Regions from separate parts of the Rummeliibacillus sp. NPDC094406 genome, predicted to be linked through region 2. Evidence: a T-box and tRNA genes for the amino acid it is inferred to sense, from the RefSeq annotation. Region 2 holds a T-box; the other holds one or more tRNA genes.
What was found. A T-box is a leader RNA that pairs with one kind of tRNA and senses whether it is charged. The one in region 2 lies ahead of lysS (lysine--tRNA ligase), so its partner is inferred to be a tRNA-Lys.

Region 1: it has a tRNA-Lys gene. The T-box ahead of lysS (lysine--tRNA ligase) is inferred to sense a tRNA for this amino acid. The anticodon was not compared.

The regions. Positions count from the first base shown of each region.
Region 1 is NZ_JBIWGZ010000001.1:254,407-266,790, forward strand. It holds gene hpaD (3,4-dihydroxyphenylacetate 2,3-dioxygenase) at 1-941, shown strand, start outside; gene ACIQ4I_RS01185 (flavin reductase family protein) at 1,102-1,563, shown strand; gene ACIQ4I_RS01190 (cytidyltransferase) at 1,582-2,469, shown strand; gene betB (betaine-aldehyde dehydrogenase) at 2,444-3,913, shown strand; tRNA gene ACIQ4I_RS01200 (tRNA-Lys) at 4,048-4,121, opposite strand; gene pdxR (MocR-like pyridoxine biosynthesis transcription factor PdxR) at 4,240-5,616, opposite strand; gene ACIQ4I_RS01210 (C45 family autoproteolytic acyltransferase/hydrolase) at 5,949-6,962, shown strand; gene ACIQ4I_RS01215 (iron-containing alcohol dehydrogenase) at 7,077-8,240, shown strand; gene ACIQ4I_RS01220 (CarD family transcriptional regulator) at 8,511-9,008, opposite strand; gene ACIQ4I_RS01225 (MarR family transcriptional regulator) at 9,152-9,586, shown strand; gene cbpA (cyclic di-AMP binding protein CbpA) at 9,893-10,543, opposite strand; gene ACIQ4I_RS01235 (NAD(P)H-dependent flavin oxidoreductase) at 10,971-11,951, shown strand.
Region 2 is NZ_JBIWGZ010000001.1:852-13,235, forward strand. It holds gene ACIQ4I_RS00005 (DMT family transporter) at 1-614, opposite strand, end outside; gene ACIQ4I_RS00010 (alpha/beta hydrolase) at 1,000-1,740, shown strand; T-box leader at 1,996-2,262, shown strand; gene lysS (lysine--tRNA ligase) at 2,360-3,823, shown strand; gene ACIQ4I_RS00020 (putative protein N(5)-glutamine methyltransferase) at 4,074-4,856, shown strand; gene ACIQ4I_RS00025 (spore coat protein) at 5,709-6,098, opposite strand; gene ACIQ4I_RS00030 (hypothetical protein) at 6,337-6,513, opposite strand; gene ACIQ4I_RS00035 (alpha/beta fold hydrolase) at 6,850-7,596, shown strand; gene ACIQ4I_RS00040 (DUF4279 domain-containing protein) at 8,025-8,459, shown strand; gene ACIQ4I_RS00045 (TetR/AcrR family transcriptional regulator) at 8,661-9,203, opposite strand; gene ACIQ4I_RS00050 (DHA2 family efflux MFS transporter permease subunit) at 9,373-10,809, shown strand; gene ACIQ4I_RS00055 (hypothetical protein) at 11,354-12,384, shown strand, end outside.

The sequences.
Region 1 (12,384 bases), 250 kb from region 2:
TTACTGATTTAGATAAATCAGAAGCATTTTATACAAAAGGTTTAGGATTGATTGTTACAGAAAGAACGGAAGATGCAATTTATCTAAGAGGTTTAGAGGAACATATTCACCATAGTTTAGTATTGAAAAAAGCAGAAACACCTGTAGTGGAAGCAATTAGTTATAAAGTACGCTCTGAAGATGATTTAGAGAAAATTGCAACTGTCTTTGCAAAACATAATTTAAAAGTGAAATGGTTAGAAGCTGGTACACAACATGCAGTAGGACGTGCATTACGAGTGCAAGATATTTCGGGATTACCAGTTGAATTTTTTGCGAAAATGGAAGGGGCAGAACGATTATTACAACGTTATGACTTATACCAAGGGGCTAAAGCGCAACGAATTGATCACTTTAACTGTATGGTTCCAGATGTGGAAAAAGCATATAATTTCTACATTAATGAACTAGATTTCTCATGTTCTGAATTTACAACAGATGATGAAGACCGAATTTGGGCAGCATGGATTCACCGTAAGCCATCTGTACATGATGTTGCATTTATGAATGGCGAAGGACCACGTGTACACCATGTTGCTTACTGGTTAAGTGATCCAATGAGCTTAATTCATGGTTGTGACGTATTAGCGTCATTAGGATACGCGGAAAATATAGAACGTGGTCCTGCTCGCCATGGCTTATCAAATGCATTCTTCTTATATTTACGTGATCCAGATGGTCACCGTATTGAACTTTATAATGGCGATTATTTAACAAGTGATCCAGACTTCAATCCAATTCGTTGGGACTTAAATGATAAACGCCGTCAAACATTCTGGGGAGCAGAAGCACCAGATTGTTGGTTCACTGAAGCATCAAAAGTTATCGATATTGAAACAAACGAAACAATCTCAACTACACAAGGTAAGTTAAAACAGGCAAAACCTATATTTGCTATTTAGAAAGAAAATGCAATTTTCCTATTTTTAGAGTAGATAATATGCTATATAGTGGGATCAAGGAAAGTGGTGGCGTTGGCAAAGAAGAAATTAAATATGCCATTGAAGAATTGGTTGCGCATAAATTAGTTGTTATGAAATGTTAATTGAAGGAGGAAATTCGATGGATGATCGCTTATTTAGAAATACAATGGGGAAATTTGCCACTGGCGTAACTGTGATTACAACAGCAGTTGAAGGTGTGCCTTATGGCATGACAGCAAATGCATTTATGTCTGTATCCCTATCGCCAAAATTAGTTGTTGTTTCGATCGGTGAGAACGCACAAATGAACTCTCGAATTTCAAAAGCTGGTGAGTTTGGTGTAAGTTTCTTAGCAGAAGACCAAAAAGATTTATCTATGATATTTGCAGGACAGGTAAAAGAAAATCAAAAAGTAGATTTTAAGTGGCTAAATAATTTACCAGTCATTGAGAATGCAATTGTAAATTTAACTTGTAAAGTATATAACACACATGTTGAAGGTGACCATACTTTATATATTGGTGAAGTAACAGATTTTGAGGTTGTTGAGGGGAATAATCCACTCGTCTTTTACGAAGGAAAATATCAAGAAATTCATTAAAAGAGAGGAGAGGGAGAAATGGAAATTATTGAGTTTAACGCAGAATTAAATGTGAAAAAATATCGTGCAACAAATCCATGTGTCTTAGCATTAGGATTTTTTGATGGTGTGCATAAAGGTCATCGAAAGTTATTGGAAGTCGCTCGATCCATTGCAAAAGAAAAATCTCTTGAACTATCAGTGATGACATTTTTCCCTCATCCTAGTAATGTTCTTCCAAATAAAAAGAAAATCAATCAATATTTAACACCTAAAGAAGGAAAAGCTGCAATTTTTGAAGAATTAAATATTGATAAAGTATACATTGTAAATTTTGATTCTCATTTTTCTAAGTTACCCTATGAACAATTTATTGAAGATTATATCATGGGTCTAAGCTGCAAACATGTTGTTGCAGGATTTGATTTCACTTTTGGGCATATGGGCAAAGGAAATATGGATATTCTACAAAATGAAAGTCGAAATCACTTTGATGTAAGCGTTATCAGAAAAGTTGAATATAAAAATGAGAAAATTAGTTCGAGTGCAATTCGTGAACTTTTGAATAAAGGAAATGTTGCTAAAATTCCACATTATTTAGGAAATCCATATTGTGTTAACGGCACTTTAAGAAGACAATCAAATGGATTATTTATTGATGTTGATTGGCAATATTTATTGCCAGAACCAGGTTTATATATAGTGGAAATAGAAATGCAACATGTAAGTTATATAGAAAACTGTATTATCTCAAATAACCATGCCGTTCGAATTTTACAAGACTTCACAACCTTTATGAAGTTTGATCAGCAATTAAAGGTCAAGTTACATATTCTAGAAAAGCAGCCTAATACAGTTTATCAATTACCTATCCAATCTACTGACTTAGGGGGAGAATTAGATGAAAAAATATCAATTGTTTATTGATGGTAAATGGCAAGAAGCAGTTTCAGGTAAAACATTTTATTCGAATAATCCGTCTACTGGAGAAGCATATGCTGAGGTTGCTGAAGCAGGAGCTATGGATGTAGATATTGCAGTAAAGGCAGCAAGGCAAGCTTTTGAAAATAGTGAATGGTCTAATATGGCTCCAAGTGATCGAGGGCGATTGCTTATGAGAGTTGCAAATCTATTAAGAGATAATCAAGAAAAGTTAGCTATTATTGAATCAACAGATAATGGTTTACCGATTAATGAGACAAAATATATTGCCATTCCAAGCATGATTGATGTATTAGAATTTTATGCTGGACTTGCAAACAAAATCCAAGGAAGCACTTTATCTTCACCTAATGACCGTTTAAATTACACATTAAAAGAACCTATTGGTGTAATTGGCGCAATTGTTCCCTGGAATTTTCCGCTTATGCTGACAATGTGGAAATTAGCACCTGCATTAGCAGCAGGTAACACAATTGTCATTAAACCTTCAGAACACACGCCAATTAGTATTTTAGAAATGGCACAGCTATTCAAAGAAGCTGGTATCCCAGATGGCGTTATTAATGTCATTCCTGGTTTTGGTAAAGAAGCTGGAAATGCTTTAGTTTCACATCCTGACATTGATAAGATTGCTTTTACAGGCTCTACAAAAACTGGTCAATTGATTATGCAAACTGCTAGCCAAAATGTGACAGATATAAGCTTAGAACTAGGTGGTAAATCTCCTAATATTGTTTTTGAAGACGCGAATATCGAACATGCAGTGAATGGTTCGATGTTTGGTATTTTCTTTGCACAAGGTCAAGTATGTGCATCAGGAACCCGCCTATTTGTGCAAGATTCTATTTATGATGAATTTGTTAAACAATTCGTAGAAAAAGCAAAAAAAATAAGAGTTGGAGATCCATTGGACGAAGCAACTCAGATGGGGCCCCAAACAAGTACAGATCAACTTGAAAAAATTGAATATTACGTCAGCAAAGGAAAAGAAGAAGGAGCAACACTACTTCTAGGCGGTGAACGTAATGAGAACTTACAGAAGGGGAATTATTATACACCAACTGTGTTTGGTGATGTTACGAATGATATGACTATTGCGCGTGAAGAAATTTTCGGTCCTGTACTTTCTATTATTCGATTTACGGATGAAGAAGATGTAATTCAAAAAGCAAATGATACATTATACGGACTTGCAGCGGGTGTATGGACATCCAATCTTCAAAGAGCGCATCGAATGACGAAAAAATTAAAAGCAGGAACTGTTTATGTAAATACTTTTAGTATGTTAGACACAGTTGCACCTTTTGGTGGTATGAAACAAAGTGGAATCGGTCGTGAACTAGGTATTGAAGCATTACAAATGTACACAACTACAAAGCATGTTTGGATTGATTTAAATGAAGATGGATTTAATTGGTATGGAGTATAAAGGCTTTGATGCTAGCTTAATCGGCTAGCTTTTTTTATACACAATTTTAGTCTTAGAAATAGGAAATAAATTCCAAATCCTTTTTTTACAAAATAAAAAGAACATCATCAAACGATGATGTTCTTTAAGTAATATGGGCGTAGTGGGGGTCGAACCCACAACCCCCTGATTAAGAGTCAGGTGCGCTAGCCAATTGCGCCATACGCCCGTATGCCTTACGACATAAATTATCATAACTCTGTATTCTTATAATGTCAAGAGGGGAACTAGGGTATTGTTATTGTTATTTTTACTGTTTATTTAATTTACTCGTTACTATGTAACATTTAGCTCCAAGCCTCTTTTAGTAATTCAACACCTTTCAAAATTTCTTCATTAGAGTTTCCTCCAAAGCCCAATTGAATCAATGGATAGTTCGGTTTTCTTTTGATGAAATAACGTGAGGCACGATACACTTTTACCCCATAATTAGCTGCTTTTTGGATTAACTGTTGTTCAGAATATCCTTTTTTTACTTGCAGTAGAACATAAAGCCCAGATTCTTTACCTAAGATCTCTATATCATTACAAAAAGCTTCTTCGATTACCGTCGTTAATGTATCCATCTTATTTTTGTAAGTAGTTCTCATTTTTCGAATATGCGATTCCCAAAAACCATCTTCCATAAAAATAGCCATCGCTCTTTGGTGAATTGCAGATGCGGTTTGCTCAATCTTTGAAAAAGATTGATGATATTGTTTCAGTAACTTTGGTGGAAGAATCATGTAACTAACCCGCATTGTAGGCAAAAATGACTCTGCAAAACTTCCTAGGTAGATTACATGACTTAAATCATGGGAAGCTAATGCAGGTATTGGTTGCTGTGAATAACGAAATTCACTGTCGTGATCGTCTTCAATGATAATACTATTTGAACTATATGCCCATTCGATTAATCTTTGGCGTTCATATATTGGCATTGTTACACCAGTTGGGAATTGATGAGAAGGCGTAGTATAGAAAATGTTATTTGTAGTTTCAGGTAACTGTTTTAAGAACGTTCCTCGTTCAGAAATAGGCATCGGACTAATTGTAAAATCAAATAATGGACTAAATTTACGGGTAGATTCAAAGCCAGGATCTTCACAAATAACTGTATGATAGTCATTTTTTAAAAGTAGACCGATTTTCATTAACAATTCCTGCTTACTACTTCCGATAATAATAGATTGCGCATCCGCATTAATCCTTCTTGATTTTAGTAAATAATAAGATAGTTGTTGACGTAAGAATGGATCACCTTGGTAATGGTCCTTTGAATAGATAAATGATTGTTCCATTGCTAGATTCGTACATTGTCTCCATTTCACTGTTGGAAATGAATCCTGGTCAACAGCGTTGGGTTGGAACTTAATCGTGTATGTTGGAATCTGGTTCCGTAAAATTGTGTAATTAGCAGTTTTCCAATTATCATGTTCTTTCTTAACTGAATTCACAAAGTAACCTTTTCTACCTTCACTGCGTATATAACCTTCAGTAAGTAATTGGTCATAAGCTGATAATGTTGTATTACGACTAACGTTCAAATCAATTGATAATTGCCTAATGGATGGTAATTGATCATCTGATTTTAATGTTTTATTTAAGATTAATTCTTTTATATGAAAATAAATTTGCTGATATTTTGGTGTCCCTTTTTTTATTAGCAGTTTCAAAGTCTTCATCCAAATCATCCTTTCCTATATGTCGAATCGTTGGTGTAAATTAGCGAAATCAAAAGAATTACTTCTTTTCATTATACAATAACCAATCCATAAAAATCATGTCAGTTTTCATAAATATTGGAATAGTTATGCGAATCCATTCTTCCAAAATCTAAAAATAAACTTAAATTTATGTCAAAATACACTATAATTCAAATCGGCGAGGCTGGTTGGAATTACTAGCCTCGTTTTTGTTATGTAAAAGTATATTACTTTACTAATATATTCCAAATAATTTATGATTTTACTATTAAGTACTCTCTAAGAAAAAAATGACAGGATGGGGGATATATATGTCAAATTTTAAAGTTCAAGTGCTTCAGATTCGAGATAGCTCATATAATATTGGATTTAAAACTGGAAAAGCTATTCAAAGTAAACCGATTATTAAAGCTTTAGAGATGATAACGAAACCTGAGATTGATTATGAAAATATGAAATCTATTTATATATCATTTGCTCCTAATCTACTTGATGAGATGCAAGGTTTGTCTGATGGTTTAGGGATTTCTTTAAACAAAGCAGCCGCATTATTTAGTGGATATGATGTTCCCAAAACAGAAGCAATGGGTTGTTCTGCTGTTATAACAAAAGATTATTATGTACGCAATTATGATTTTGGTCCGGCTTTATATGATGGCTGCTTTAGTTTAGTTCAACCTAATCAAGTTTTTTCTTCTGCAGGTTATAATCTACAAGCTATCGGAAGACATGATGGGGTGAATGAAAAAGGATTAGTGATTGGACTACATTTTGTGAGTAATCAGGATTATTCAGTTGGATTATCAGCATGGACTTCAATTAGAATGATTCTAGATACTTGTGCAACGACAGATGATGCCATTCAAATGTTGAAGGAAATCCCACATTCAGCTTGTTACAACTTTTCAATGGCTGATCGAAATGGAGATATAGCGGTTGTTGAAGCCACTCCAAGTAAAGTAGTAATAAGAAGGGACCCAGAACTATTGACATGTGTAAACCATTTCCAAGAGCAAGACCTTAAACAGCAAAATAGAACAGTTATCGATAATTCACTTAAAAGAAATAATTTTTTGCAAAGCTTTCGAGATAGCAAACTAACACAATGTGAAATGTTCAACAATTTTGCAAATAGTGAATCACCATTATTTTTCACTAATTATGATGATTTATTTGGAACACTCCATACGTTTTCATATTCGTTCAAAGATGAAAGGATTTTAACTTCCATTGCTAGAAGTGAGCAAATATTAGATATAAATTTTCTTGAGTGGCTAAAAGGGAAAAATTTAAAACCAAGTATACTATCCGGTATCATTAAATAAATTGAATTCAAAAAAATGTTGCTACAATTGGATGATATATTCATCTTATGCAAAATATTTTTTTTATAAGCTTTTAAACTATATAATAAGAATACGAATAGGAGGTTTTACAACTTGGAAAATTTCACCTTTTGGAATCCAACGAAACTTATTTTTGGTAAAGGACAACTAGAAGCTTTAAAAACAGAACTACCAAAATACGGGAAAAGAGTATTGCTTGTATATGGTGGTGGAAGCATAAAACATAATGGATTATATGAACAAGTTACAAACTTATTAGCGGAAATAGGTGCAGAGGTTTTTGAATTATCAGGGGTTGAACCAAATCCTCGTCTTTCAACAGCAGAAAAAGGAATTGAAATTTGTAAAGCAGAAAACATTGATTTTCTTTTAGCTGTTGGGGGGGGCAGTGTGATTGATTGTACAAAACTCATTGCTGCTGGGTCCAAATATGATGGAGAAGCATGGGATTTGGTAGTGAAAAAAGCATTTGCTACAGAAGCATTACCATTTGGAACTGTTTTAACAATTGCAGCAACTGGCTCTGAAATGAATTCAGGATCAGTTATTACAAATTGGGAAACACAAGAAAAACATGGCTGGGGTAGTAGCGTAACATTCCCACAATTTTCAATTTTAGATCCAGTTAATACCTTTTCACTTCCTGAAAATCAAACGATTTATGGAATTGTAGATATGATGTCACATGTATTCGAACATTACTTCCATCTTGAAGAAAACACTCCTTTCCAAGATCGTATGTGTGAATCATTACTCATTACAATTATGGAGACTGCACCTAAACTTCTGAATGATCTTGAAAATTATGAATATCGCTCTATCATTTTATATAGTGGAACAATGGCGTTAAATGGAATATTAAATATGGGGTATGCAGGTGATTGGGCGTCACATAATCTTGAGCATGCCGTTTCTGCTGTTTATGATATTCCCCATGGTGGTGGATTAGCTATTTTGTTCCCACATTGGATGGAACATAATCTAAAAGTAAAACCATCTCGATTTAAACAATTAGCCGTACGCGTGTTTAATGTCGATCCACAAGGCAAGAGTGATGAAGAAATTGGGCAAGAAGGTATTCAAAAATTACGTGAGTTTTGGAATAGCATTGGTGCACCATCACGTTTAGCTGATTATGATATTGATGACAGCAAATTAGAACTGATGGCTGATAAAGCGATGGTAAATGGAGAATTTGGTAAATTTGCAAAGCTTAATAAACAAGATGTATTAGATATTTATCTGGCTTCTTTATAGCTAAAGAAATATTGAAATTCATTTATGCCGTTGAGAGCATTATAACTCAACGGCATTTTATGTATTTCTTTATTACTTTTCTAAGAGTCTAATTAGAAATATGGGCTCTTTTTTTATTTTGGATAGATTATTTCTTTGTCAATTCATTAGGGAACATTTTTAAATACAAATGACAATACTGCTCACCAAAATTATAGGTGAGCTTCATTGAAATTAAATATTGAAATTAAATATTGAAATTAAATATTGAAATGTGAATAGTGAATTTTATTACTGAAGATTCAATTCTTTAAGTGCTAATGCTTCAACAGTTGCTGGGGTGGTTTGTAAGGCAACTGCCATTTCTGAAAATAGCGTATGCTGCATAAATTCTAGGAACTTATTGTCTTGATTCGAAAGTTTTCTTTCTGAATTAGCATATTCAGATTTTTTTCGTAAAAGTGTAATCAATACACTAACGATATCATTACGATTGCCGTTATGGATCGTATTTTCAAACATTCGTACTCGGTTTGAGGCGTTATCAATCCAATCAACACCTTCACTAGAAAATTGTTTAATTAATGCTTCCGATTCTTGTGAGTTAACTAAAGGTGAAAAAGTTTTTTCTGCACTATCAACTGGAACTCGAATAATTAATCCTTCTTTGTCAATCGGATGAAGAACGTAATATAATTTTGTATGATTATTGAATGTACTCTCACTTACCTCATCAATTTGGCAAATTCCATGTGTAGAATAAATAATCAAATCACCATTTGTATACATTGTAACGACCCCTTTAGTTTGTTTTGTCAACTTAGTTGACAATGTTAAGTATAGTCTTTATAGTGAGCTAATGTCAACTTAGTTGACGTAAAAGGCAAGCTATTATAAAGTGTATTCATTAGAAATGATAGGAGTGAACTACCTTGTGTAGTCAATTAGAAGAACTTGATGTACTAGATTTATTAAGTAAACGACACATGAACTTAAGAAAGAAAGTTGAACGTATGTGGAATTCTGCAAATGAAATTAAGATTTCAAATTCTGAATGGTATGTCATTTCGTTTACATACAAGAAACAGCCAACAATTGCTACAATCACTAAGCAGGTAGATATTACACGCCAAGCGACTCACAAATTAATTAAAGGATTAGAGCAAAAAGGCGTACTGGAAATTCATAATGCATTGCATAATAAAAAAGATAAGTGTGTAACTTTAACAAGCTACGGTGATTCCATATATGAAGAATATACAAAAATAAAAAACGAGCTAGAATCAGATATTAGTCACCATATCGGTAAAGAACAATTACAGCTCCTTAAAGCGATAATAAGTAACGACTGGGGAATAGAGGACTAAAAACAGCTGGTAATAATTTGTAAACTTTCAGTGGATATGAGATGAAAATTATCATTCCAATGTATATTAATTTCAATTAATTTCTAAGTTTAATAGAAAGACTGTTAGTTCTCTTACCAAGAATTAACAGTTTTTTTAAAAAGCGAAAAACTGAAAATGCACACTCAGTTTATACAACAAAAAGCTAAGAGTTCTTTTAATCGAATCGTACTATGTTTTAAATTAAAAAAGTCAAATCTAATGAAAGATTTGACTCATGAAAAAGAAATTTTATACATTATCCTTGATGAAGGATAGTGGTATTATTTATTTGGTTTCAAATTCTTCTTCATTAAATACTTCTACATCAACAATGCGAACGCCGATTGTATGAAGAATCGCTTCAATTTCTTTCACAGTTTGCTTATTTGCCCCTTTATCAAGCGTAATGATGATTCTTCTTAAATACCAATCATCGTCATCAATTGAGAATACAGAGTGAACTGGCCATTTTTTTCGAATAAGTGAAAGTGTTTTGGCAAGTATTCCTTCAGCAACAGGAACGGCAATTGTTAGAGCACAGCTTCCAGTCCGATACCCCCAAGCTTCTTCCAACAGTTCAAATACTTTCGAATGTGTTAGGATGCCACAAAAATTACCGTGTTCATCTGTAACGGCAAGATAAGGAAGCCATTTAATCTTTAAGAAAACTTTATAAAATGAACTGTTTATATCGATTACTCCATCTTTATCCATTGCGAGTTCTGAGATACCGATATCTTGTTCCCCATGTTTTTTCTGATATTCAAGAATATCAACTTTGTAGGCATTCCCTAAAAACTTTTCTTTGTTTTTATCTAAAATGGGGATACATCTATAACCAGAATCGTAGAGTTTCTCTAAAACAGATGAGGCAAGATCTGTCTCAGTACAAAACACAATGTCACTTTTTTTTACATATCTCTGCTTGACGATCATGTAAATCCCTCCTAGAGAATTCAAAACAAAATCATACAGGCTAGAGTATGTATCGAATGATGAAAGTATTCGGAAAAATAGAAGGTATTTTGAAGTAAATATGTTTTAAATCATATTTAAAGAACTGGATAAATGATTTAGAGACAAAAAAAGAAGTATACTTTCCCTGAATGTCGAAATAAGTAAATTCCTATTTGTTATATTAAATGGAAGGAATTATCCATTCCATTATGATGTATGAACCATTTTTGGAAGATTCAACTCCGAAAGATAAAAAGAAGAAATAAAATGAAGTATGAACAATAGAAATTTAAAAGAAAGTAAACTATCGATCTCTTTATAATGTAAAATTATTGCGTTTACTGTACAAAAAATTCTATTTTAAGTAAAATTATTATAGATTTACCTTTCGAAAGGATGGGATGGAATGGTGAAGGAAAATGTAAAAGAACAGTTGATGGCATTAGAATTACCTGTAATTGCTGCACCAATGTTTTTAGTATCTGGTATCGAGCTTGTCGTGGAAGGTTGTAAATCAGGGGTGGTTACGACTTTTCCGTTGTTAAACGCTAGAACATCAGAAGCATTAGAAGAATGGATGCGGGAGATTACGACACAGTTAGCAGAAGCGGAAAAAACAAATCAAAGTGTAGCGCCATGGGGAGTTAATCTTGTTGTGCATAAGTCAAATGATCGCTATGATGCAGATGTTGAATTAATCAAAAAATATCAGCCGCCGATTGTCATCACATCATTAGGAAAACCAACAGATATTGCGAAAATCGTTCATCAATATGGAGGACTAGTATTCTCTGATGTGATAAGTGTTAAACATGCGAAAAGAGCAATAGAAGCGGATATAGACGGACTTGTTCTTGTATGTAATGGGGCAGGTGGGCATGGTGGTACGCTGCATCCAATGGCTTTCGTACATGAAGTGAAGCAATTCTTTGATGGATTAATTATCTTATCAGGGGCAATTTCACATGGACAAGACATATTGGCTGCCCAAGTAATCGGTGCAGATTTAGCGTATATGGGTACTCGCTTTATCGCGACAGAAGAATCAATGGCAAGCAACGCTTACAAGAATATGTTGTTAGAAGCTGAAGCTGGCGATATTGTTTATACGGATAAACTGAGTGGAGTGAATGCTAATTTTATTCTGCAAAGTGTCATAAAAGCTGGACTAGATCCTAGTAAACTTCAAAAGCCTGACAAACTTGAAATCGTTCATAAAGCAGATGATGAAGCAAAAGCATGGAAGAACATTTGGAGTGCAGGCCACGGAGTTGGTGGCATCCATGAAGTATTACCAATAGCTGAGTTAGTAAAAAAACTGAGCGCTGAATACGAAGAGAGTATTAATAAAGTTATTGAAAAAAAACAAAAGAAAATTAGATTGTAAATAGATATAATAAAGCAAAGTAGCTTTTGTTCAAGTGAATATAAAGCTACTTTTTGTTATGTAATGAAATATTTCATTACACAACAAAAATATTAAGTAAACTTGATATGCGAAGTTTATATATTTAGTTTTTGATATATGAATCAATTTCATAATTCAATGATTTGATAAAATACACTAACATTAAATTGAACATTATTTTATGCCATATCTAAAGACCTTTGTCTATGAAGCTGGAGACTCCTGCAGGATAGCCAGGAAGGCACTGAATAAGTAAAAATAGATGAAAATTTATGATAAAAATCTGGTATATTTATCATCGTTGAAGTGGAATTAGCGGAGACTCCTGTGGGGAAACGAGCTAGACGAGACCCCGCAGGTAGCGAGGAGGCTCGTCAGTTCGCCCACGGAAAGCGGAGCTAATTCTACTTCA
Region 2 (12,384 bases):
GATACTTCAAACATACCAAAGCCTTCAGTAAGGAAAACGTAAGGCATGAGCAGTAAAGCAGTTATTCCTAGCTGAATAATTGTCAGCTCTAGTTTTCCCATATCTTTAATATATTTATTTAACAGCAATAATGCAGCGTAAAAGGTAGCTGCTATTAATCCATAAGAAAGTCCGAGGATATCTTTTGTTTTAGATGCGCTCACACCTTCACCTACAATCAATACTAGACCCATAATCGCGATAATAATACATACAATTTTTTTAATAGATAATTGTTCTTTCAGTACAAACGGAGAAAGAAGCATCACAAACACTGGGGCAAAGTAATATCCAAGTGTTGCATTGGCAATTGTTGTATAGTCGTAGGATTGGTAAAGAAAAACCCAATTTCCTCCCAATGCAATACCAGAAAGAAACAAAATTAATGCATTCGATTTCACTAAATTCCATGATATTTTTTTCTTCATGACGAAGAATATTAATGTTAAAAATAAGCATCCTATAATACTGCATAGTAAAGCTCTTTCGCTCGAAGAAAGGTCAATGTATCGAACTACTATACCAATTGTACCGAAAATGACCATTGATAATATAAACTGAATTTTAGATTTCATTGTTTACTCCTTCGAATCTGCGAAACAGCTTATATTTCGCAGATTCTTAATCTGTATTTAATATAAGCTTTTTCAGTGCTGACTGGGCAGCTGGAGTAAACGGTGGTGGCGGTGATGTTGAAAATGGCTTCCAAATGTAGTGACTTATATTTGATAATGGCATATTAATTCCCTCCAGATTCTGTAAAAGTTTTTTATTCACTAATTATACTAAATAAATACCGAGAGAGATTCATTAATAATAAAGATTTCTTATTGTACTAACTGGTTTAAGCGTTGAAGATGAGATTGAAAGGCAGCTTTAGTTCAATAACTAATAGATGTTATACTTTTAACGAATTCGATGTTCAAAAACTAAGAATATGTAAGTGAGGTATTCAAAATAATGATGAAAATAGTACCCCCTAAGCCTTTCTTCTATAAAGGTGGAGAGAAAGCCGTTTTACTATTACATTCTTTTACAAGTAATACGATTGATATGAAAAAGTTAGGGAAGTATTTGCAAAAGAACAATTATTCTTGCTATGCACCATTATATAGTGGACATGGTTTAACAGCAGAAGAACTTCTCACATATGGACCGTCAGATTGGTGGCAAGATGTATTAAATGGATATCAGTTGTTGAAGGATGAAGGTTTTGAAAAAATAGCTGTGATTGGTCTTTCTCTTGGTGGTGTGTTTGCATTAAAAGTTGGTCAAGAGTTGGAGATAAATGGTGTTGTGACAATGTCAGTGCCAATACATAGAGAAGCTACTTTTCTACAAAAGCGTGTCTTTCATTATGCAAAAGAGTACAAACAACTTGAAGGGAAAAATGAAGAACTAATAAATTTAGAAATGAAACGTCTTCAAAATATGTCTATCGATTCATTAGTTGAGTTTCAACAGCTAATTGATATAACGATGGATAAATTAGCACGTATAACTTCTCCAATTCGTATATTATATGGTGAATTAGATGAACCATTGTATAAAGAGAGTGCAGAGGTAATTTTTCAAAGCGTTGCGACGAATCAAAAAACAATAAAAGGGTATCCGAACTCTAAACATTTAATGACATTAAGTACGGACATTAACGACGTGAACAAAGATATTCTTACATTCTTAAATGATTTAACTTGGTAGTTTTAATGAATCTTCAACTAACAGTAGATCTACTTCAAGAAGGCGTATCGCTGTTTCCTTCTTCAACTTAACGGGGGCTATTGTTTAATAAGAGAGAGCTGGATTTAGCAGCATTTTTCAATGTTTTTATCTTCAACAATCTGGCGCAATCCTTCAACAAAGGAGAATAAGCTCAAGTTCATTAATGGCCATTTAGTTGAACAAGTATTGACTAAAATATTTATTTAAGCTAATATGTTTTTAAAATATACAGAATATTCTGCTATGAAGAGAAGAGTAATTTTGATTCATTATTTCCAGAGAGCTTCGGTAGGTGGAAAGGAGCAATAATGATCTTAATGAAAAAAGGCTCGGAGCTTTTGCACGGATCTAAGATATACTTAGTGATACTGCGACGGGGTCTCCCGTTATAGAGATAGGGTATAATCAATTATTAATAATTGCCGTACCCAAAGAGGTTGGTATGGTGACATATCAATAAACTGAGGTGGTACCACGGAGATATAAACTCTCGTCCTCAAGATGAATAATCTTGGGGGTGAGAGTTTTTTGTCGTTTAGAAGTATTAATGTGAATTTACAAAAAAAAGATAAACTAATAGAAATTGGAGCGGATAAGAATGAATAATGAGCAAACAACTCTTAGAATAGAGAAATTAGAGACTTTGAGATCACAGGGGGTTCCAGTATATCCTGACAGATTTCCGACAAATTATGAACTTTACGAATCATCTTTACTTGAGGATGGAACATCAGAGGTTCGAATAGCAGGAAGAATCATGGGGATTCGTCAGTTTAGTAAATTTAGTTTCATCACAATTTCAGACATACAAGGTCATTTACAACTTCTTCTGAAAAAAGACGAAGTTGGGGAAAAAGCTTATAATGATTTCATAAACTTTTTCGATATTGGAGATTTTATTGGTGTTGAGGGAAATATGTATACAACGAAAACAAATGAAAAAACGCTTCGTATCGAAAATTATATTTTGCTTGGAAAAGCATTACACACACTACCAGATAAATGGCATGGATTAAGCAATATAGACACACGTTATAGACAACGTTATTTAGATTTAATGATGACAAAAGAAACGCAAGTTCGTATGTTAATGCGAACAAAGTTAGTTCGTGCTGTTCGTAGATTCTTAGAAGAAAAAGACTTTTTAGAGGTGGAAACACCTGTGTTACAACATACTTCCTCTGGTGCTTTAGCACGCCCATTTAGAACGTATCATAACTCATTAGAAACGGAATTAAACTTACGAATTGCACCAGAGACTTACTTGAAAAGACTAATTGTAGGAGGCTTTACAAAAGTATTTGAATTTGCAAAGTGCTTTAGAAATGAAGGAATCAGTCCTCAACACCTTCAAGAATTTACAATGGTTGAAGGCTATGCAGCTTATTGGAACTATGAAGATACAATGGCACTCATGCGTGAAATGATTTTATATGTTCTTAAACAAACTTTTAATACAACAGTTATTAATATACAAGGGCAAACGATCGATTTTTCATTAGAGTGGAACGTTGTTTCATTTAGAGATTTAATTCTAAAAGATACGGGCATTGATATTGATTTGTATCCAGATGTAAAAGACTTATATGAAGAAACAAAGAGGAAAAATATTTATTTAGAACAAGAGAATATCGAGACTTTAGGTAGAGGAAACTTTATTGACCTTCTATATAAAAAAATGTGTCGTCCACAATTAATAGAACCAACATTTTTAATCAAACACCCTATTGATTTATCACCATTAGCTAGAGCAGATGATGACAATCCAGCAATTACAGATCGATTCCAATTAGTAGTCAATGGTGCTGAGATTATCAATGCGTATTCAGAATTAGTGGACCCTATTGAACAGAGAAGACGATTAGAGGAACAAGCCATTCTAAAAAGTGGTGGCGATTTAGAAGCAATGGAAATGGATGAAGACTACTTATTGGGTATGGAATATGGGATGCCCCCGATTTCTGGTTGGGGATTTGGGATTGAACGATTATTAATGGTACTAACGGATAGTGATACAATTAAAGATTGTGTATTATTTCCATTAACTAAAAAACAACTTTAATAGGATTCCCAATAACAGTGTTCCTTGTTAGTCAAAGGTGATGAACTATAATTTATTGAACAATAAAGTTATAATGTGCTTTTTTCTTATTCAACTAAAGCACGCTATCCTTGAAAATAAGGATAGGCGCTTATTTTCATTTAAGGACCATTTTGTTGAAGAGGGATATCTCCAATTTTTAAAGAATACAGTGTTATAAATAAGCTTCTCAAAGGTGGTGAGATAAATAGGGGAAAGATTCAATTTCTTTTTGGACAATGAAACGGAAAAATGTATAATTAACAGACTTCGGAGCGCGGGGTGTGTTTTTGCAGAAGATGAGACCAAGTTACTTATCTTAGAGGCACGAACTCCAGAGGACCTCAAGAAAATGGTGGAAATGCGAACCGATGGTTTACCGCTTGAATATGTTGTTGGATACGCAAAGTTCTGTGGTTTGCGGATAGAAGTGGACCGAGGGGTTTTTGTGCCTCGCCAACGTACCGAGTTTCTTGTTCACCAGGCAGAAGCTCTGTCGTGTTCTGGTGATATCGTCGTTGACCTATGTTGCGGGTCAGGTGCTGTGGGTGTAGCACTGGCGTCAGCTTTAGGACGAGTTGAATTGTATTCTGTGGACATTGACCCTGTCGCAGTACGATGCGCTGGCCGCAACGTAACGGATTTCGGTGGCCATGTTTTTGAAGGTGACTTGTACAAAGCTCTGCCCCTCTCACTTAAAGGCCATGTGAACATCCTAGTTGCGAACGTACCTTACGTTCCTACCGAGGCAATCAAGCTGCTCCCACAGGAGGCTCGTCTGCATGAACCGATGGCAGCACTTGACGGAGGAGAGGATGGACTTGACATTCAGCGAAGAGTAGCAGAAGAAGCATTTCACTGGCTAGCACCTGGAGGACATCTTTTGATAGAGACGAGCGAAATGCAGGCACCTCAGACTTTTGAAATCTTTTCAGGTGCTGGGCTTACCACAAAAGTGGCTAGAGACGAGGAACTGGACGCTACTGTCATTATCGGATCAAATTCCGGTTTTTAGGAGTCAGAGTTTTAAACTCTGACTCTATTTTTTTTATTTTTCTTTTGATCGCAATACATAATATACAACTAAGAGGAGTCCTGCTATAAATAAGCATATATAACTTAAAGTATATTTGCTTTGAACTTCAAAAGGAAAATCTAAGCCTGTCCAGCGCGTAGCAATACCAGTTACACAGAATATTAGAAATAAGAAAAACACTAAAGATCTAATTTAATACTCACTCCCTTCTTTTGTAATGAATTGTAACATATTACCATTAATCGAAAAATATAAAAAATGATTTCAATTCCATTCTTATAGCAACCATTGCCTACTAATTTTTTTATTCAACTAAAGGGTAGTATAGTTCAAAAAAAGTAGTTAAGATATTCAACAATCGGGCGCTATTGTTGAATAATATAGGTAGAAAATAATCAATCTTTTTTCAAAATGGATTCTTTTTATTTATTGAAAAATCCTGGGTGCAAGGGTATTCTAATCAAACTTTATTTCAAAGCAACATCAGATAAATTTTCTAGAATAAAAAAGTGCAAAAGAAAAAGCCAACTCCCCAAAAATAGAGGTGGTCTTTTCATTAGGAAGGTCATAGGAATCTTGCCACAAAAAATGTTGCGAATAATCTTTCGTCTTCCCCTTCATTTTATTGTATGCTAATCGCATTAAGGTAACTAGATAAAAGTCTAAAAGTTAAACCAAGGTACAAAGTACATAAAAGATATGTATATCTCTATTTCAGCTTATTTCGTCTAGTAATGTAACTTCTTAATACCTTCAAAATAAAAAACAAGCAGCCAATTATATTGGTCGCTTGTTTTTTGTCCCCCTTTATATTTAAAAGGGCGATAACATTTAGTTAATGAAATCTTGAGGAATACATTCACGAACACCAGAATTTCTCAATGAGTTAAATAAAGCTGCACTGATTCTTAATATAACATTGTTATCAGTGCCATTTTCTAAGTCATAGATTACGAAGTATGCATTGTCAACTGTAAAAATACATTTTCGTTCTAATTTAAATCCAGGTGGTACAGGAGGAAGATTAAAACGTGGTACAATCACAGGTGTATCACCTTCAGCTCTGATAAAATTGAAAGTTTGTTGGTCAATCTCATAGATATTAACTGGATCAATCTCCACACCATCAGCTGGAATTGTAATTTCATCTTCAACTAATAGGAAAAAGCGTTCGTTTCGAAAATTGAAAAGACTTCTCGCTCCAATTTCAAATGATGCCATTTTATATTCACCTCCTCTCCTCTAAATAAGTTATTCGTATCGAATATAATTGTTTGGACAAAAAGGAAGGTATTAACTGCAAACAAAAAAACAAAACTTAATGAATTATTAAAAATCTAAATAATTCATTAAGTTTTGTTTAATGTACATATTTTTATTACACCTTCACTTTTAGCAGAAAACTAAAGAACATTGATTGGCTAATAAGCTATTGATATGTAATATTGCTCTTATTTACTTACTCTTTATTTTCTTCAGAAATTCCTTCTATTCTATATACCTTTGATGTAAATTCTTCAAAATCTTTATTACATCCTTCGAGATAATTCATTGTATTTTTTTGTAGTTCGCATTGAAAAAAATCTCTTTTATATATTTTTCCAATTTTTAAGTCTCGCAATTCAGCTTCATTCATTAACAGGGTGCTTTAGCACAATAACTAAGGTGTTGTTTTTAAGCTTTTTCTCATTTCCTTCTATTCCACAATCGGGCGCCATTCTGTAACAAGAAACAGCGCTTATTTTCATTAAAGGGCCATTTAATGGAGAGAGCTATTTTGAATTAATGAAGTTAGATAGTGGAACAAAAAGATATTTATCTAAAAATTCAGTTCGTTTTTATTTTCCTGTGGTAAAATATGTAATACGTTGAACTAGGGGAGTGGTTGGGTGAAAATTTAATAATTATTTTTTGTTAATCTTTATCGGAGTTTCATGAAAATATTAAATTGTAATGGGTGGAGGGATTTTCAATGGATTTGTATTATGAAGTTAATGGTAATGGTCATCCTGTGGTTCTCCTCACTGGTGGTGCTGATGTACGGAACTGGAAATTTTTCTCATCTCTTTTAGCGAAACACTACAAGGTCGTTGCTTTTGACTTACGTGGGACAGGGAAATCACCGTCCCCAATAGAAGATGTTAACCATGTTGAAGATTTGCTGTCGCTGCTTGATCATCTAGAAATAAATCAGGCGACACTTATCGGTCACTCAATGGGTGGCCAAATTGCCACCGAATTCACTCTGAATTATCCTGAAAGGGTTTCTAAACTTGTTTTGCTTGCACCTGGATTATCAGGGTTTAGGTATTCAAAGCAATTTGAAGAGAATATGAAGAAGATTCATGAAGCTGCCCCCGATATCGATAAGATGGTTGGGCTTTTGCTCAGTAATCCATCGTATCGTGTTGTAACAGTGAGTCCTCACAGGAATTTGATGGTTCAAATGCTCCGGCACCATATGAATCGAATGTTTGAATGGCCGGCAGTTAAATTGATTTGGCCGGAACCACCGGCCATCGAAAGATTAGGAGAATTGACGGCAAGAACATTATTGATAATCGGTAAGGAGGATTCACCCGATAACCTTGGTGTTGCCAATTACTTTAGAAAGCACTCAGACGCTCGAATCATAGAAATTCCAGGTGCAGACCATATGTTCAATCTCACCCATCCCGAGAAACTGTATCATCAAATAACTAGTTTTATGAAGGAATGAAAAGTTTACTATGCAAAGGACTCCGGGAGAGAGAACGGATTCGTGGCAGCCAAAGAAAACATTCGAAATGCTGATATGATATTGTTTATGAAAAGCAGGTAATGATGCTACCTATATTACCAAGGTGTTTCCTATTCAAGAAATAAAAGCTCAAATCATTCGTCAGTTTTGTAACTTATTTAATTTATAAAACGGGCGATAAAATAATATTAATAGTTCAATTATAGCGCTATCCTTGAATAAGGATAAGCGCTTATTTTCATTTAAGGGCCATATTGTTGAATAAGACTTCCAAACTAAGCTGGATATTCTTGTTAAAATTGATATGAGATTGTGAACAAATGTACTTATACTAATGGGCAGTTTAGTTCAAGAAGAAATTTAATAATAGATTTTTTAGTGTTTTTGTAAGAATGGAGTGTATGTTATTGGAAAAAACTCAAGTGATGGTATACTTTAGTCTGTTTGCAGATGAATTTCCGTTAGAAACAGTAACAAAAAGGTTGGGTGTAGACCCTACAGAAAGTTATAATAAAGGAGATCTAATCAGAAAAATATCTGCTACTAAAAATCTAGTTAGACAGGATACAGCTTGGAAATTAAGCACTGGTTATCAGGAGTCATTGGATGTAGAAATACAATTAGAACAGATTGTCAAACAGATAAGAGATAAAGAAACAGCTATCAATGAATTGAAAATTGAATTTGACTTAGAATGCAGATTCACTATTGTCATTATAATGAACGATGGTTATACGCCAGCATTATGTATAGGTCTTCCAATTATTAAATTTGCTAACAGCATAAAAGCTGATTTTGATATTGACTTATATTCTAATCCTTATGTTGACACAGACGATTGAATAAATTAATGCATTTTTCCTTAATCAATTAATGGTCATCTTCTAAATAACTAAGTTTAGCCAGCCGATTCAGGTTATTGAGTGATAAAAATGGCAGATATAGCAATAATTAAGCTTGTTACAGTTATTAATAATTGTAACAAGCTTTTTTTACAATGAAGAAAGTATTTTCTAAGGGAAGTAAGGATACTTCCGAAATAATTATCGATACAATTCATTAATTTGTTTTGCTATATATTCGGAGCTAAAATCAACCCCATTTCTGAGCCACCACATGATTATCCCAAGTATTGAAGATGCGATAATATCCATTGATAGAGTTATTTCCGTAGGATCAGTGCATTCATTTTCACGTTGTATGACAATCAAGTCCTTTAGTGTCATATGCATTTTTTTATTGAAGCCTGGGTGCTCAAATAGAACAGCTAAAATTTTTCGATGCTTATAAAAATAGTCTAAAAACGTAATTAATTGTTCTTGATTATTTAAGTTATCAATTTGTAAAGTCGGAGACATTTTCAACAACAAGTCGTCGAAAATATCGTAAACTAACTGCTTTAATAAATCATTAATATCTAAAAAATGTAAATAAAAAGTTGCTCGATTTAGCTCGGCACGTTTGGCTATTTTTTGTACTGTAAGCTTCGAAATATCTGGATTTTCAATCAATATATCTACGACAGCTTCTTTAAACATTCGTTTAGAGCGAACAGCTCGTGGATCTTGCTTTTTTTGTGTGGTCAATATAATTCTCCTTTATCTATTAACACGAATTTAGTAAATATTATTTTAAAATTTGTTGTTTAATCAACACTTCTTGAAAAATTGTAAATAGGAATCAATAATAAAAAATGCTATTATCTATTTTATTGACACAGTGTTTAAAAAACAAGCGGGAAGAGGAATAAGTTATATGTCGGAATCAATAAAAATAAACAAAAAAGTTTTATTAACAGTATTAATTTTAGGGTGTTTTTTATCTACACTAAATCAAACACTGTTAAACGTTGCATTAAGTAATTTAATGAACGTATTCTCTGTTTCTGCTACAACCATTCAGTGGCTATCTACAGGTTTTATGTTGGTTAATGGGGTGCTGGTCCCTATAACTGCCTATTTAATGAAACGTTTTTCTACACGCCAATTATTTATTAGTTCAATGCTGTTTTTATTAATAGGCTCTATTTTGTGTGCAGTAGCACCAAACTTCGCTACCTTACTAACAGGCCGTATGATTCAAGCCATTGGAGCAGGAATAATTATGCCATTATTAATGAGTATTGTTATGGTTATTTTCCCTCCAGAAAAAAGAGGGAGTATGATGGGGTTAATTGGTCTAGCCATGATTTTCGCACCAGCAATTGCACCAACATTAGCAGGTTTTATAATAGATTATTATTCATGGCGTTGGTTATTTATTGGGATAATTCCATTTGTTGTGATCGTCATATTAATGGCTATGAAATATTTAGTTAATGTTTCAGAAACAGCAAAAACGAAGTTAGATGTAGTCAGTGTTATTTTATCAACAATTGGCTTTGGCCTTATTTTGTATGGTTTTAGTAATGCTGGAAGCCATGGATGGGATGATAAAGTTGTAATAGTTACTATACTTATGGGGATAGTGACTACAGCAATATTCTGTCTTCGACAAATTAAATCTGCTGATCCACTTCTTAACTTATCCGTTTTTAAAAATAAATTATTCACTTTAACGTCCATTATCAACATTATTGTCACAATGATGATGTATGCGGATATGATTTTATTACCAATGTATTTACAAAACGGAAGAGGGTTTACTGCATTAGACGCTGGTTTATTATTATTACCGGGTGCCCTTGTAAATGCCTTTATGTCTCCAGTTACAGGGAAAATGTATGACCGCTTTGGTGCAAAGCCGTTATTTATTATCGGTTTGATTTTCGTCATTCCTTCAATGTGGGTTGTAACAGATTTAACAGACACAACAACCTATACCTTTTTAATGATACGTACCATTTTCCTACGTATAGGATTGAGCTTTATCACAATGCCATTGAACACAGCTGGTTTGAATGCCTTACCTAGCACACTTGTGACACATGGTACAGCAGTGAATAATACCTTACGCCAAATCGCAGGTGCAATTGGATCTGCAGTAGTTATTACAATATTCACAGCACAAACAACAAACCATGCGAAAACATTGCTAGAAGAAACACCAAATGCTACTGCTGAAGCCATTCGCACACTTGCTTCAACCTTAGGCTCAAGTGATGCATACTATTTCATGACAATCTTAGCTATAATCGCATTTGTTTTAACACTATTTGTTCCATCTAAAAATAAGATTGAACAAGAATCGTAGTTATTAAGTATTCAAAATTGGGGGCTACTTTAGGCGATATAGTTTGTGAATGCATATACTTCAACAATTTTAGTTGATTGATTTTGCGCGCAAATACATTTAAATGGATAGAAATTAAACAACTTTAAAGAGCCTTACTACAATGAAGTGTAGTAAGGCTCTTAATCTTTTTATATCAAAATTAAATGACTTTATTATCTCTATACATGAGTTTGTTTATAACTCGTTTGTACCCTGTTTTTATTTTCACCTTGAAAATTCATCTACCCTAAGTAAGAAAATAATGAAGTAGGTGAGTGTAATAATTGCTTAAATTACCAGTAAATACAATTCAACATTGACGAATCAACATGATCAGATGACTCCGATTTAATTGACAATGTATTTGTAAATAACACTTAAGTAATATATAACTACCATTACTTTGGTGAATGTAGTTATTTTATATCGATTATTGATTATAAATTACGAAAAAAAGTTCTAAATGTTCCTCGATGTTCCTATAATGCATTATTCATGTATTTTCGAAAGAAAGGATGAAGGAATGGTATTATATTCAGCTCGTTTAACAAAAAGTGGTACTAAAAGTTGGGCAGTTGAATTTAGACATCCAGTATTAAAAGATTCAAAAGGCAAGCAAGGCAGAAAAATACGAAGGGGTTTAGGGTTTGATAAGGAACAGGCTCAAATTATTGTGAATGAACTGAATCAAATCCTTGAAGATCCAACATTTTGGTCATTAACAGAACAGAAACGATCCTTAGCATTATTTAATGCTAAAGTAGCAGATATTTTTTTTCAACAAATGGAGGAAGAAACAATTCAAGATTCATGGAATATTAGAGAAACCTATATTAAGTTGCCAAAAAATACTGAGGGATATAGTCGTGTTATGCTTCTTGGAGCAACTGGAGCTGGTAAGACAACGGTTATCAGACAGTTAATCGGTACAGATCCAGCTGAAATTAGTTTTCCTGCTATTTCCACTAGTCGTACAACAACTTGCGATACAGAGTATATTTTTCGAGAGGGTAATTGGAAGAGCATTGTAACTTTTATATCTCAAGCACAAACAATTAGACTCGTTGAGGAATGTGTATGGGAAGCTTTTAGGAAAGCAGTAACAGGAGAAAATGATAAATCAATTGCAAAAGCACTTTTATCTCATCCTGAACAACGATTTCGATTAAGTTATTTATTAGGGCAATTTCGTTCGTCCGAAAAACCAATTACAACAGAGAAAGTAAGTAATCAAGAATCTTTAATAGATGTACCGTATCCTGATCAAAATATCCTTCAATCTGATCTTATGTATATTTTAAGTGAAATAAAATTATTGTCCAATGAAGCCCAGAGCACATGTCCTATAAATGACGATAATGTTGATGAAGTCATCACACTTAAATATGAAGAGTGGATTAAGGAAGAAACTGAACGATTTAATGACCTTGTCGATTATATACTACAGTTAATAAAAAAGAGATTTACAGCGATAAAGTACGGCGTGTTTCATAAAGATAACAGGGGTTGGCCGGAATATTGGTATCATGATTCTAAAGATAAACTGGAATTAAT